Regions from separate parts of the Pseudoalteromonas sp. ATL1 genome, predicted to be linked through region 1. Evidence: predicted binding sites of a transcription regulator. Region 1 holds the regulator's gene; the other holds the start of a gene.
The links. The regulator NrdR, encoded in region 1, represses ribonucleotide reductase genes. The targets are predictions, from matches to a motif close to AAACACNANATNTNGTGTTT.
Positions count from the first base shown of each region.

Region 2: a site for NrdR is predicted at 3,738-3,757, ahead of nrdA (class 1a ribonucleoside-diphosphate reductase subunit alpha). Genes of this name have one in related genera too.

Region 1 covers NZ_JBZYXL010000001.1:1,509,855-1,515,840, reverse strand. The annotation lists gene ribH (6,7-dimethyl-8-ribityllumazine synthase) at 1-388, opposite strand, end outside; gene ribBA (bifunctional 3,4-dihydroxy-2-butanone-4-phosphate synthase/GTP cyclohydrolase II) at 535-1,650, opposite strand; gene AC5FX4_RS06705 (riboflavin synthase) at 1,680-2,336, opposite strand; gene ribD (bifunctional diaminohydroxyphosphoribosylaminopyrimidine deaminase/5-amino-6-(5-phosphoribosylamino)uracil reductase RibD) at 2,345-3,454, opposite strand; gene nrdR (transcriptional regulator NrdR) at 3,457-3,906, opposite strand; gene glyA (serine hydroxymethyltransferase) at 3,993-5,249, opposite strand; gene thrC (threonine synthase) at 5,492-5,986, opposite strand, start outside.
Region 2 covers NZ_JBZYXL010000001.1:2,549,334-2,555,319, forward strand. The annotation lists gene yfaE (class I ribonucleotide reductase maintenance protein YfaE) at 1-199, opposite strand, end outside; gene nrdB (class Ia ribonucleoside-diphosphate reductase subunit beta) at 199-1,329, opposite strand; gene nrdA (class 1a ribonucleoside-diphosphate reductase subunit alpha) at 1,379-3,664, opposite strand; gene AC5FX4_RS11570 (HAD family hydrolase) at 4,029-4,676, opposite strand; gene ubiG (bifunctional 2-polyprenyl-6-hydroxyphenol methylase/3-demethylubiquinol 3-O-methyltransferase UbiG) at 4,673-5,383, opposite strand; gene gyrA (DNA gyrase subunit A) at 5,569-5,986, shown strand, end outside.

The DNA.
Region 1 (5,986 bases):
CCGCACGTTCTATGGCTTGCTCAATGCTTTCAGTGGTCAGTACGCCAAAAGCGACTGGGATATCATAATCTAATGAAACGTTTGCCAAGCCTTTGTTTGACTCATTGGCAACCAGATCAAAGTGTGGTGTACCACCACGGATGATCACACCTAGTGCAATGATTGCATCAAACTCTTTTTTCATTGCAATGCGTTTTGCCGCTAAAGGTAACTCAACTGCACCTGGTACATAAACCACAGTGATGTCTTCATCTTTTACACCACCTGTACGCTTTAACTCGTCTACTGCACCTTCTAAAAGTGAACTGCCGATAAAATCGTTGAAACGAGAAATAACGATGGCAAATTTTTTGCCCGGTGCAAACTTGTTACCTTCAATAATGTTCATTAGATGATCCTAATCTTTTAAATACCAATGCTGAAGCATGTACCGAAATATCGGTCCTGCGATTGCCAAATTGGAGCGCATAATAGCACAGTTTTGAGTATCCCCAAACAACTTAAAACGGGCCAATTATCGGCCCGTTAAAATGCTTAGCGTGGCGGTTCGATGTAGTCGACCACTTCTAAATGGAAGCCGGAAAGCGCATGATATTTTTTCGGCATACTCATTAAGCGCATTTTCTGAATACCTAGATCAGCCAAGATTTGTGAGCCGACACCCACAGTGCGCGATGTCCCTTGGAACTTACGAACACTCACTTGCTCGCCTTCATCTTGGGCTGCAAATGCTTTGACCATGGCCTCTATTTCACTACTTTGCTCTTGCTTGCCAAGCACCACTAACACACCATTGTGTTCACTGATATATTCCATTGCGCCGTGCAAACTCCAACTTCTATCAGCACCGCGATCCGATAATAAAATATCGTTAAAGGTGCTTTGTAAGTGAACACGTACTAAAGTGGTATCACCCGATTTAACCTCACCTTTTAGTAATACATAGTGCAGTTGATTATCAATGGTGTCTTTGTAAGTCACCAAGTCAAATTCACCAAATTCGGTGGGCAACTTGCATTTAGCCACTTTTTCTATAGTGGTTTCATTCAAATTACGATATTCGATTAAGTCTGCAATTGTGCCAATCTTAATACCATGTTCTTTAGCAAACACTTCAAGCTCTGGACGGCGCGCCATTGTGCCATCCGGGTTTAATATCTCCACGATCACAGACGCAGGCTCTAATCCTGCTAAGCGGGCTAAATCACACCCAGCTTCCGTATGCCCTGCGCGAGTTAACACTCCACCTGGTTGCGCCATAATAGGGAAAATATGACCAGGCTGCACTATGTCGCTTGGCACAGCGCCTTTTGCGACTGCGGCTTGCACGGTCCGGGCTCTGTCCGCCGCTGAAATCCCAGTGGTTACCCCTTTGGCCGCTTCAATTGACATGGTAAAGTTCGTAGAGAACTGCGCGCCGTTGTTGCGCACCATTAACGGCAAATCTAACTGCTGACAACGCTCTTGTGTCATTGTTAAACAAATCAAACCTCGACCATAAGTCGCCATAAAGTTGATGGCATCTGCCGAGATATGCTCAGCAGCAATGATTAAATCACCTTCATTCTCACGGTCTTCATCATCCATTAGGATGACCATTTTACCGGCTTTAATGTCATCAATGATTTCTTGTGCGCTGTTTAAATTCATAATTTACCTACTAAATTAAGGTTCTGGGGTTATTTTATAAAGCCCGCTTTGGCTAACAAACTGGCTGTGAGAGTAGATTCATTAGCACTGGGTTGTGCGCCTTGAACGAGTCGCTCTAAATAACGGGCAATTTGATCGACTTCTAAATTCACTTTACTGCCAACTTTAAAATCAACAATGGTTGTTTCTTGTGCAGTATGGGGCACGATTGTTAGCTTAAACTGGTCGGCTTTTACTTCATTTACGGTCAGGCTGATACCATCAATGGCAACCGAACCTTTGTATGGAATGTACTTCATTAATTCTGCTGGCGCTTGCAGCCAATACTCTGTTGCGCGCGCATTTGGCTCTATCGCCACAACGGTCGCAATGCCATCCACATGGCCTGATACCAAGTGACCACCTAAACGAGAGATAGGTTGTAGTGCCTTTTCTAAATTGACTTTCTGCCCTTGTTTGTAGTGAGCAAATTGAGTCAACTTAATGGTTTCATTAGATAAATCCGCTTTAAAACCGTCACTGAACTTTTCAACAACGGTTAAACAAACACCATTGGTGGCAATACTGTCGCCCAGTTTCACATCATTCATATCAAGCGTTGAGCTAGTCACTCTCACCACTAAATCACCTTGCGCCGCTTTCAACTCGCTCAGCGTACCTGTCGCTTCAATGATTCCTGTAAACATATTGCCTCTTATTTGCTTGGTTTAGCGATAATACGAATGTCGTCACCCACTTTATCTACATCGACAAATTCAAGTTGGGTAACGTCGTCCATTGCTGTCAGTTCGGGTAAGTTGAATAAGCTTCGTCCAGTCGAGCCAATTATCTTTGGTGCAAGATAAAGTACATATTCATCAATTAATGACTGTTTTGCAAAAACGCCCGCAAGCGTCGCCCCCGACTCTAACCACACATGGTTGACGCCACGCTGTGCTAACGCAACAAGTGCGGCCTGACATGATACTTTGTTTTGCTCTGACTCTATCAATACTTGCTCAACGAAATGCGGCCATTGTTGTTTATTATCAAGATGAGTACGAAAAATTAATATCGGGGATGGCTGTTGAAATAAAGCAAGATCTGGCGTTAAGCGATTTTGAGAGTCAATAATCACACGCAAGGGTTGTCTTAACGTCATCCCTTTTGGTAACTCGATGTCACACTCGCTTTCACGCACATTTAATCTGGCATCATCCATAAGTACGGTATCAGCACCAGTTAAAATTGCACAACTTTGTGCTCGAAAGCGTTGCACATCTTTGCGCGCATCAGGACCTGTGATCCATTTACTCACGCCATTTTTTAACGCAGTTTTACCGTCAAGACTCGCAGCGAGTTTGCAGGTTACGTAGGGTAACCCCTGCTCCATACGTTTTAAAAAGCCTTTATTAAGTGCTTTTGCCGCTTCTTCAAGAAGCCCATGTGCGGTTTCAATACCAGCAGCTTGTAACATTGCGAGGCCTTTTCCTGAAACTTGTGGATTAGGATCAACCATGGCTGCGATGACACGTTTAACACCCGCCTTGATCAAACCTTCTGCACACGGTGGCGTACGTCCGTAATGGCTGCAAGGCTCCAATGTCACATAAGCGGTCGCACCTTGTGCTTCTTCTCCTGCCGCATTGAGAGCATGTACTTCTGCATGCCCTTCACCAGCGCGTTGGTGAAACCCTTGGCCAACAATGTTGCCATCTTTGACAATGACACACCCCACATTCGGGTTTGGGGTTGTAGTGAATCGGCCCTTTTTTGCCAATTCGATTGCCAATGCCATATACGCTTGGTCTTGCTTAGAGAGCATGGTTAATCACCCAGCCTTGCGATTTCTTCGCCAAATTCCCGTATGTCTTCAAATGAACGATAAACTGAAGCAAAACGCACATAAGCCACTTTATCTAATCTTTTCAACGCATCCATGATGCATTCACCAATTAGGTGACTCGACACTTCTCGCTCTCCCGTGGCACGGATTTTTGATTCAATCTCGTGGATCACTTCATCGATTTGTTCTGTACTGACAGGGCGCTTTTCTAATGCTCGAGCGAGACCATTGATCAGTTTATCTTCATTGAATGGCTCACGAGAACCATCTTGCTTGATCACGCGTGGCATAACCAACTCTGCACCTTCAAACGTGGTAAATCGCTCATGACATTCGATGCATTCTCTGCGGCGACGAACTTGATGGCCAGAGCTCACTAAACGAGAGTCGATTACTTTAGTATCTTTTGCGGTACAAAAAGGACAGTGCATATTGGTTCACTTCAGAAGTCATACAAAAAAGGCCGCTATAAAAGCGGCCTTAATCATAACAAAAAATGGCGTTTTTGTGAGTGAAATTATGCGTAAACTGGTAATTTTGCGCAGATAGCTTTCACTTTTTCTCTTACTTGAGCTTGTACAGACTCATCTTCGATGTTGTCTAGTACATCACAGATCCAACCTGCAAGCTCTTTAGATTCTGCTTCTTTAAAGCCGCGGCGCGTGATCGCAGGAGAACCAATACGTAGACCTGATGTTACAAACGGTGAACGAGGGTCATTTGGTACAGAGTTTTTGTTTACTGTGATGTAAGCATTACCCAGTGCAGCATCTGCCGCTTTACCTGTGATGTCTTTATCAATTAAATCAAGTAAGAATAGGTGGTTATCGGTTTTACCAGAAACCACTTTGTAGCCACGCTCTTGCAATACTTCTACCATTGCTTGTGCATTCTTAACAACTTGCTGCTGGTACGTTTTGAATTCAGGCTGTAGAGCTTCTTTAAAAGCAACCGCTTTAGCAGCGATAACGTGACAAAGAGGGCCACCTTGACCACCAGGGAATACCGCGCTGTTTAGCTTTTTGTAGATGTCTTCATCGTTACAAGCTGAAATGATTAAACCGCCACGAGGACCCGCTAGCGTTTTGTGTGTTGTGGTTGTTACAACGTGTGCGTGTGGTACTGGGCTTGGGTATACGCCTGCTGCAACAAGACCTGCCACGTGCGCCATATCAACCAATAAGTAGGCACCTACTTTATCCGCGATTTCTCTAAACTTAGCCCAATCAACAATGCCTGAATAAGCAGAAAAGCCACCGATGATCATTTTTGGCTTATGCTCAAGTGCAAGCGCTTCAACTTGTGCGTAGTCAATTTCGCCCGTTTCTTCATTCAAACCGTACTGCACTGCATTATACGTTTTACCTGAAAAGTTAACGTGAGAACCATGCGTTAAGTGACCACCATGCGCTAGGCTCATACCTAGCACTGTATCGTGTGGCTGTAATAGTGCTTGGAATACCGCTGCGTTTGCTTGAGAACCCGCGTGCGGCTGAACGTTTGCGTAGTTAGAACCAAATAGCTCATTTGCACGGTCAATTGCTAATTGCTCAACCACATCTACGTGCTCACAACCGCCGTAGTAGCGCTTGCCAGGATAACCTTCTGCATACTTGTTTGTAAGCTGAGAACCCTGAGCCTCTAATACGCGTGGGCTACAGTAGTTTTCAGAAGCAATCAGCTCAATGTGTTCTTCTTGACGCTGTGTTTCAAGCGCAATTGCTTTTGCTAATTCAGGATCAAAATCTGCAATATTCATGTTACGTTCTAACATGGGGTCTCCTAGGTGCACGTAAGATAATAAAAGCCGTATTGTACGCTCAAAAGCGCTCAATGCCTATGCTATTGGTATGAGCATATTTAAACAGGGATTGAAATTATTTCACAGTATTAAAGTAATGATATTTTTTTATTTTAACATTTGAAATATTTATGAGTAATGAAGAGTTAAATTAACTATTTAAATATGAGTAAAACAGGTGGCAGTCGAACAACTGCCACCGTAAAACAATTGAATTAAAGTAACTTAGCAAATATTGCAGCCTTTAATTTGTCATAATCGGCAGTCATCGGTTGTGCCAAGCATTCTTGATCTAACGCATCTTGCAGTACCTTAGGCATTTCAATTTGCTGTCCAAGCACTTGCTCTACAGACTCTTTGAATTTTGCAGGATGAGCCGTCGCAAGGAAAATCCCTGTGCGATGTGCTTGTTTATCTTCTGACAGTCCCTCATAAGCAATCGCTGTATGTGGTTCAGCGATATAGCCTTTTGCAGCCACTTCACGCATGACTTCTTGCGTTCTTTGCTCAGACACTGAACTTGAATAAAAATCATGTTTATCGAATTTATCGTTATCCAACATAGATTGCACACGAGGCCAATTATTAGGTTTACTCACATCCATTGCATTGGACAATGATTCAATTGTTTCATTGGGTGCCCACTGCCCTGATGCAATGAAACGCGGTACGGTGTCATTTTGGTTCGTTGTGGCCGACAACTTACTCAC
Region 2 (5,986 bases), 1.0 Mb from region 1:
TATAGCTTACAGCACCGTTATCCAACTTTGCTCGACAAGCGCCACAAAAGCCTTCTCTACATTGATATGAAACTTCTATATTGGCTTGTTCAAGCGTGTGGAGTATGGAAGGTGACTGAGCCGCAAAATCAAGCGGCTCAGTCTGCACATTAACTGTGACTTTTTTACAAGGCCTATCACCTTGAGGTGTGTCAGTCATTAGAGATCAAAATCACCAAAGTCTGAAGCGTCAACTTCGGAATCGATTTGACCAACGAGATATGAGCTAATTTCAGCTTCTTGTGGCGCAACTTGTACGTTATCGGAAACAAGCCAAGCATTGATCCAAGGGATTGGGTTTGTTTTGTTTTCAAATTGTGCCGGTAATCCAACGGCAGTCATTCGAACGTTAGTGATGTACTCAACATATTGGCATAGAATATCTTTATTCAAACCAATCATTGAACCGTCTTTAAACAGGTATTCAGCCCACTCTTTTTCTTGTTCTGCCGCTTCAATGAACATTTGAATTGCTTGTTCTTGGCATTGGGCTGCAACGATGGCCATTTCAGGATCATCTTTGCCTTCTTGCATGATGTTAAGCATATGCTGTGTGCCTGACAGGTGTAGTGCTTCGTCACGTGCAATTAGCTTGATGATCTTTGCATTACCTTCCATTAGTTCACGTTCAGCAAAAGCAAATGAACAAGCAAAGCTGACATAAAAACGGATTGCTTCAAGAATGTTCACTGACATGATGCAAAGGTAAAGCAGCTTTTTAAGCTCAAACTGATTGATCACGACAGTTTGACCATTAATTTCGTGCTTACCTTCACCATACAAGTTGTACAAAGAGACTTTTTCGATGAGTTCGTCGTAGTATCTAGTTACGGCATCTGCTCGTTGATTAATTCGATCATTCGTAACGATGTCATCAAAAATAAGTTCTGGTGATTTTGTTACGTTGCGAATAATGTGTGTGTATGAGCGACTGTGTATGGTTTCACTAAATGCCCAGGTTTCAATCCACGTTTCCAGTTCTGGCAACGATACGATAGGGAGCAGGGCAACGTTTGGTGAACGACCTTGCACACTGTCTAGCAATGTTTGGTATTTCAGGTTGCTCAGAAAAATGTGTTTTTCATGTTCAGGTAGACCTTGGAAATCAAGTCTATCTTTACTGACATCAACCTCTTCAGGACGCCAGAAAAATGAAAGTTGCTTTTCAATGAGTTTCTCGAAGATTGGATATTTTTGTTGGTCGTAACGAGATACATTGACGGATTGACCAAAGAACATTGGCTCTTTTAACTGATCGTTATGATTTCTGCTAAAAGTCGAATAAGACATATTTTTATACTCAATACCAAAACATGCGGGCCTTTCGACCCGCTAAAACTTATATTTTACAAGCGCCGCCTGCACAATCGTCATCTTCTGCCTGAGCCTTAAGCTCATCTTGAGAATCTGATGCTCCATCACGTGTATTGTGATAGTAAAGTGTTTTAACCCCTAATTTGTAGGCGGTTAGTAAGTCTTTTAAAAGTAACTTCATCGGTACTTTACCACCTTCAAACTTACTTGGATCATAGTTTGTGTTTGCGGAAATCGTTTGGTCTACAAACTTCTGCATAATCCCAACTAGACCTAGATAACCATCATTCGATGGAATATCCCAAAGCAGTTCATAGTTATCTTTCAAACGATCGTACTCTGGTACTACTTGCTTCAAAATTCCATCTTTACTCGCTTTAACACTGATATGACCACGAGGCGGCTCAATACCATTAGTTGCATTAGAGATCTGAGATGATGTTTCAGATGGCATTAATGCAGATAATGTTGAGTTACGCATACCGTGTGCTTTAATGCTTTCACGCAATGCATCCCAGTCAAGGTGCAATGGTTCTTCACAGATCTTATCCAAGTCACGCTTGTAAGTGTCAATTGGCATGATGCCTTGAGAGTAAGTTGTCTCATTAAACAGAGGACACGCACCACGTTCCTTCGCAAGTTCGTTTGATGCTTTCATCAAGTAGTATTGGATAGCTTCAAACGTACGGTGAGTTAATGAGTTTGCACTACCATCAGAATATTTAACGCCATTTTTCGCAAGATAATAGGCATAGTTGATAACACCAATACCTAGCGTTCGACGACCCATTGTCGCACTTTGTGCAGCAGGAACAGGGTAGTCTTGGAAATCTAACAAATTATCTAGAGCGCGAACGGCGAGTTCAGCTAGCTCTTCCAGCTCGTCAAGCGATTCAATTGCGCCTAAGTTGAATGCTGAAAGTGTGCACAGTGCAATTTCACCATCAGGGTCGTTAACATTGTTCAACGGCTTAGTAGGCAATGCAATTTCTAAACATAGGTTTGACTGACGAATAGGTGCTACCTTCGAGTCAAATGGGCTATGTGTATTACAGTGGTCAACGTTTTGTAAATAGATGCGACCTGTACTTGCACGCTCTTGAGCGAACATAGAAAACAGTTCAATCGCCTTAATGCGCTTTTTGCGGATTGACTCATCTTGCTCGTATTGAACGTATAACGATTCAAACTTATCTTGGTCTTCAAAGAACGCATCGTACAGCCCTGGTACGTCAGATGGGCTGAATAGAGTAATGTAATCATCTTTAATCAAGCGTGAATACATGGTCTTGTTAAACTGCACACCGTAATCTAAGTGACGTACACGGTTTTCTTCAACACCACGGTTGTTTTTCAACACCAGTAGGTTTTCCACCTCTAAATGCCAAAGTGGGTAAAATAGTGTCGCTGCACCACCACGCACACCACCTTGAGAGCAGCTTTTAACCGCTGTTTGGAAGTGCTTGTAAAATGGAATACAACCTGTGTGGTATGCTTCACCATTACGAATAGGACTACCCAGCGCACGAATGCGTCCGGCATTGATACCAATACCAGCACGTTGACTTACATATTTAACGATTGCAGAAGAAGTCGCATTGATAGAGTCTAAACTGTCACCACATTCAATCAATACACATGAACTGAATTGGCGTGTTGGTGTACGTACACCGGCCATGATTGGTGTAGGTAAAGAAATCTTAAATAGAGAAACGGCGTCGTAGAAACGCTTAATATAATCTAAGCGCGTTTCTTTTGGATAATCAGAGAACAGACTCGCCGCAACTAAAATATATAAAAACTGCGCGCTTTCATAGATTTCACCAGTAACACGGTTTTGAACCAAGTATTTACCTTCAAGCTGTTTAACCGCTGCATAACTAAAGTTCAAATCACGGCTGTGATCAACGAAACTATCTAACTGATCCAGCTCCTGCTCAGTGTAATCAACAAGCAGATGTGGGTCATAACGCTTGTCTTCAACCATTTTAGTAACATGGTCATAAAGACGCGGTGGCTCAAATTGGCCATAAGCTTTTTTGCGAAGGTGGAATATTGCAAGGCGCGCAGCCAAGTACTGATAATCCGGTGATTCTTTGTCAATTAAATCAGCTGCTGCTTTGATAATAGTTTCATGAATGTCTTCGGTACGGATACCATCATAGAACTGAATGTGCGATTTCAATTCTACTTGCGATACTGAAACGTTATTTAAGCCTTCTGCGGCCCAGGTGATCACACGGTGGATTTTATCTAGATCAAGCGGCTCTTTACGGCCGTTTCTTTTGCTGACAGATAACTGTTGGTTCATAGTTGCGCCTGTATTCCTTCGGAATGTGTATTTTTATGGTAAACGCACGGTTCACACTATTTGTTTATCTATTCACCACTATATATGGTGATAAGCATACCGTGGATCACAAGATAGTGGGGTTGAGTGGAATTTGCAATAGAACAACTTGGCCGTGATTGTGGATAACTTAGGGATAATTAGTTTGTGTTAGTGGCTATTAACCTTTGAGGTTTTACGCTTAAACACACCTAAAAAAAATCAACCAAGCTCACTCTATTTTTTCGCAAATTCAAAAAAAATTCTAACTGATTTTTTTATATTCAACTTGGGTTGAAAAATGAGACAAAGCACAAGATATAGTGCCTTGCCTGATATTTGCACACTATATATGTGATAGTAATGATTCTGGGTTAGTTAAATTCAGATCTGCTTTCCAACTTAGAGCAATTGCTTCACTTGGCACGTAACCCCATAAAGCTACTGCAGAAAGCATTTTGGCGGCCTTGGCTGCTTCAATATCGCGCGCTGCGTCACCTACGTAGATGCAAGTGCTAGGGCTTACTTGGAGTTGTTGCGCAACATGCAATAGTGGTTTGGGTGATGGCTTAGCTTCATCAAGCGTATCCCCACATACAACTACTGCGATATTTTTTAGGGTCTCTATCTGTTCAAGCAATGGAAGCGTTAGGAAGGTCGGCTTGTTTGTCATAATACCGACTTTGATGCCTCTATGCTCGAGTTCAGCGAGCAAATGACTAATACCGTCAAAACAGTGTGAATGCACAGCAATGTTGCTCGCGTAATAGTCTAAAACAGATTGACGTAGCACTTGCTGATCGAAGTTGACTAACTGCTCTTTAAACCCAACTTCTAATAGCGCTTTTACGCCGTCTGAAATGGCTGGACTGTAAATGGACTTGTCTACGATCGGTAAACCGTTACTTTCAAGTGTGTGATTAAGCGCAGCACCTAGATCATCGCTGGTATTGAGCAACGTGCCATCTAAATCGAAAATTACGGCTTGAGTCATGCTAGCTTCTCAAAATGAAGAATGTAGTTTACGCTCACATCATTACTAAGCTTGAAAGCTTTGCTAAGTGGGTTGTACGTAATGCCAGCACTGGCGCGAACTTTTAGTCCTGCACTTTCGGCCATATTAATTAACGCTGATGGGCGAATAAACTTATCATGGTCATGCGTACCTTCTGGTACCATTTTCAACAATTTTTCAGCGCCAACTATCGCAAGTAAGTATGCTTTTGCCGTTTTGTTTAATGTCGAGAAAAATACATGCGCCCCGGGTTTTGCTAGCTTGGCGACGGCATGAATGATAGAAGCTGGGTCGGGTACGTGCTCAAGCATTTCCATGCAAGTAACCACGTCGAATGACTCTGGGTTTTGCTCGGCAAAGTCTTCAGCGGGTATTTTTTGATAGTCAACTTGAACGCCAGATTCTAAGCTGTGCAATTTGGCGACATTCAAAGGCTCTTGGCCCATATCAATTCCACACGCTTTTGCGCCTAGCTTAGCCATACTCTCCGTTAAAATACCGCCACCGCAGCCAATATCTAAAACTTGTTTGCCGAATAAGCCTTGGCACTTGTCGTTAATAAAATCGAGTCTTAGCGGGTTAATATCATGTAGTGGTTTGAATTCACCTTCGGTATCCCACCAACGCTCGGCAATACTTTCAAACTTGGCAATTTCTTGTTGGTCTACATTTTGATGTTCGGTCATAAAAAACTTCCTCGTTAATCTGAGCGCATTATAAGCAGGGTCAGATTAAAATCACTAAAACTTTGCGCCTGTAAATTATTTTAAAATGTGTTAGCATGAAAGTTCAGAATTAATAATAACTCAACCTCGTTGCCACGCATTAGTGTGACATAAAAGAGGTAGACACTGAAGGAAAGTGGAATCAAATGACTGATCTCGCCAATGAAATCCTGCCAGTCAATATCGAAGATGAACTCAAAAACTCGTACTTAGATTACGCAATGAGTGTTATCGTTGGCCGTGCATTACCCGACGTTCGTGATGGTTTAAAACCGGTACACCGTCGCGTGCTCTTTGCCATGAACGAGCTAAAAAATGACTGGAACAAGCCTTATAAGAAGTCGGCGCGTGTTGTCGGTGACGTGATTGGTAAATATCACCCTCATGGTGATAGCGCGGTATACGATACAATTGTACGTATGGCTCAACCATTTTCTTTACGCTACATGTTAGTTGACGGCCAAGGTAATTTTGGTTCAGTAGACGGTGACTCTGCCGCTGCGATGCGTTATACCGAAGTTCGTATGGCTAAAATGTCGCACGAGTTGCTGGCAGACCTAGAAA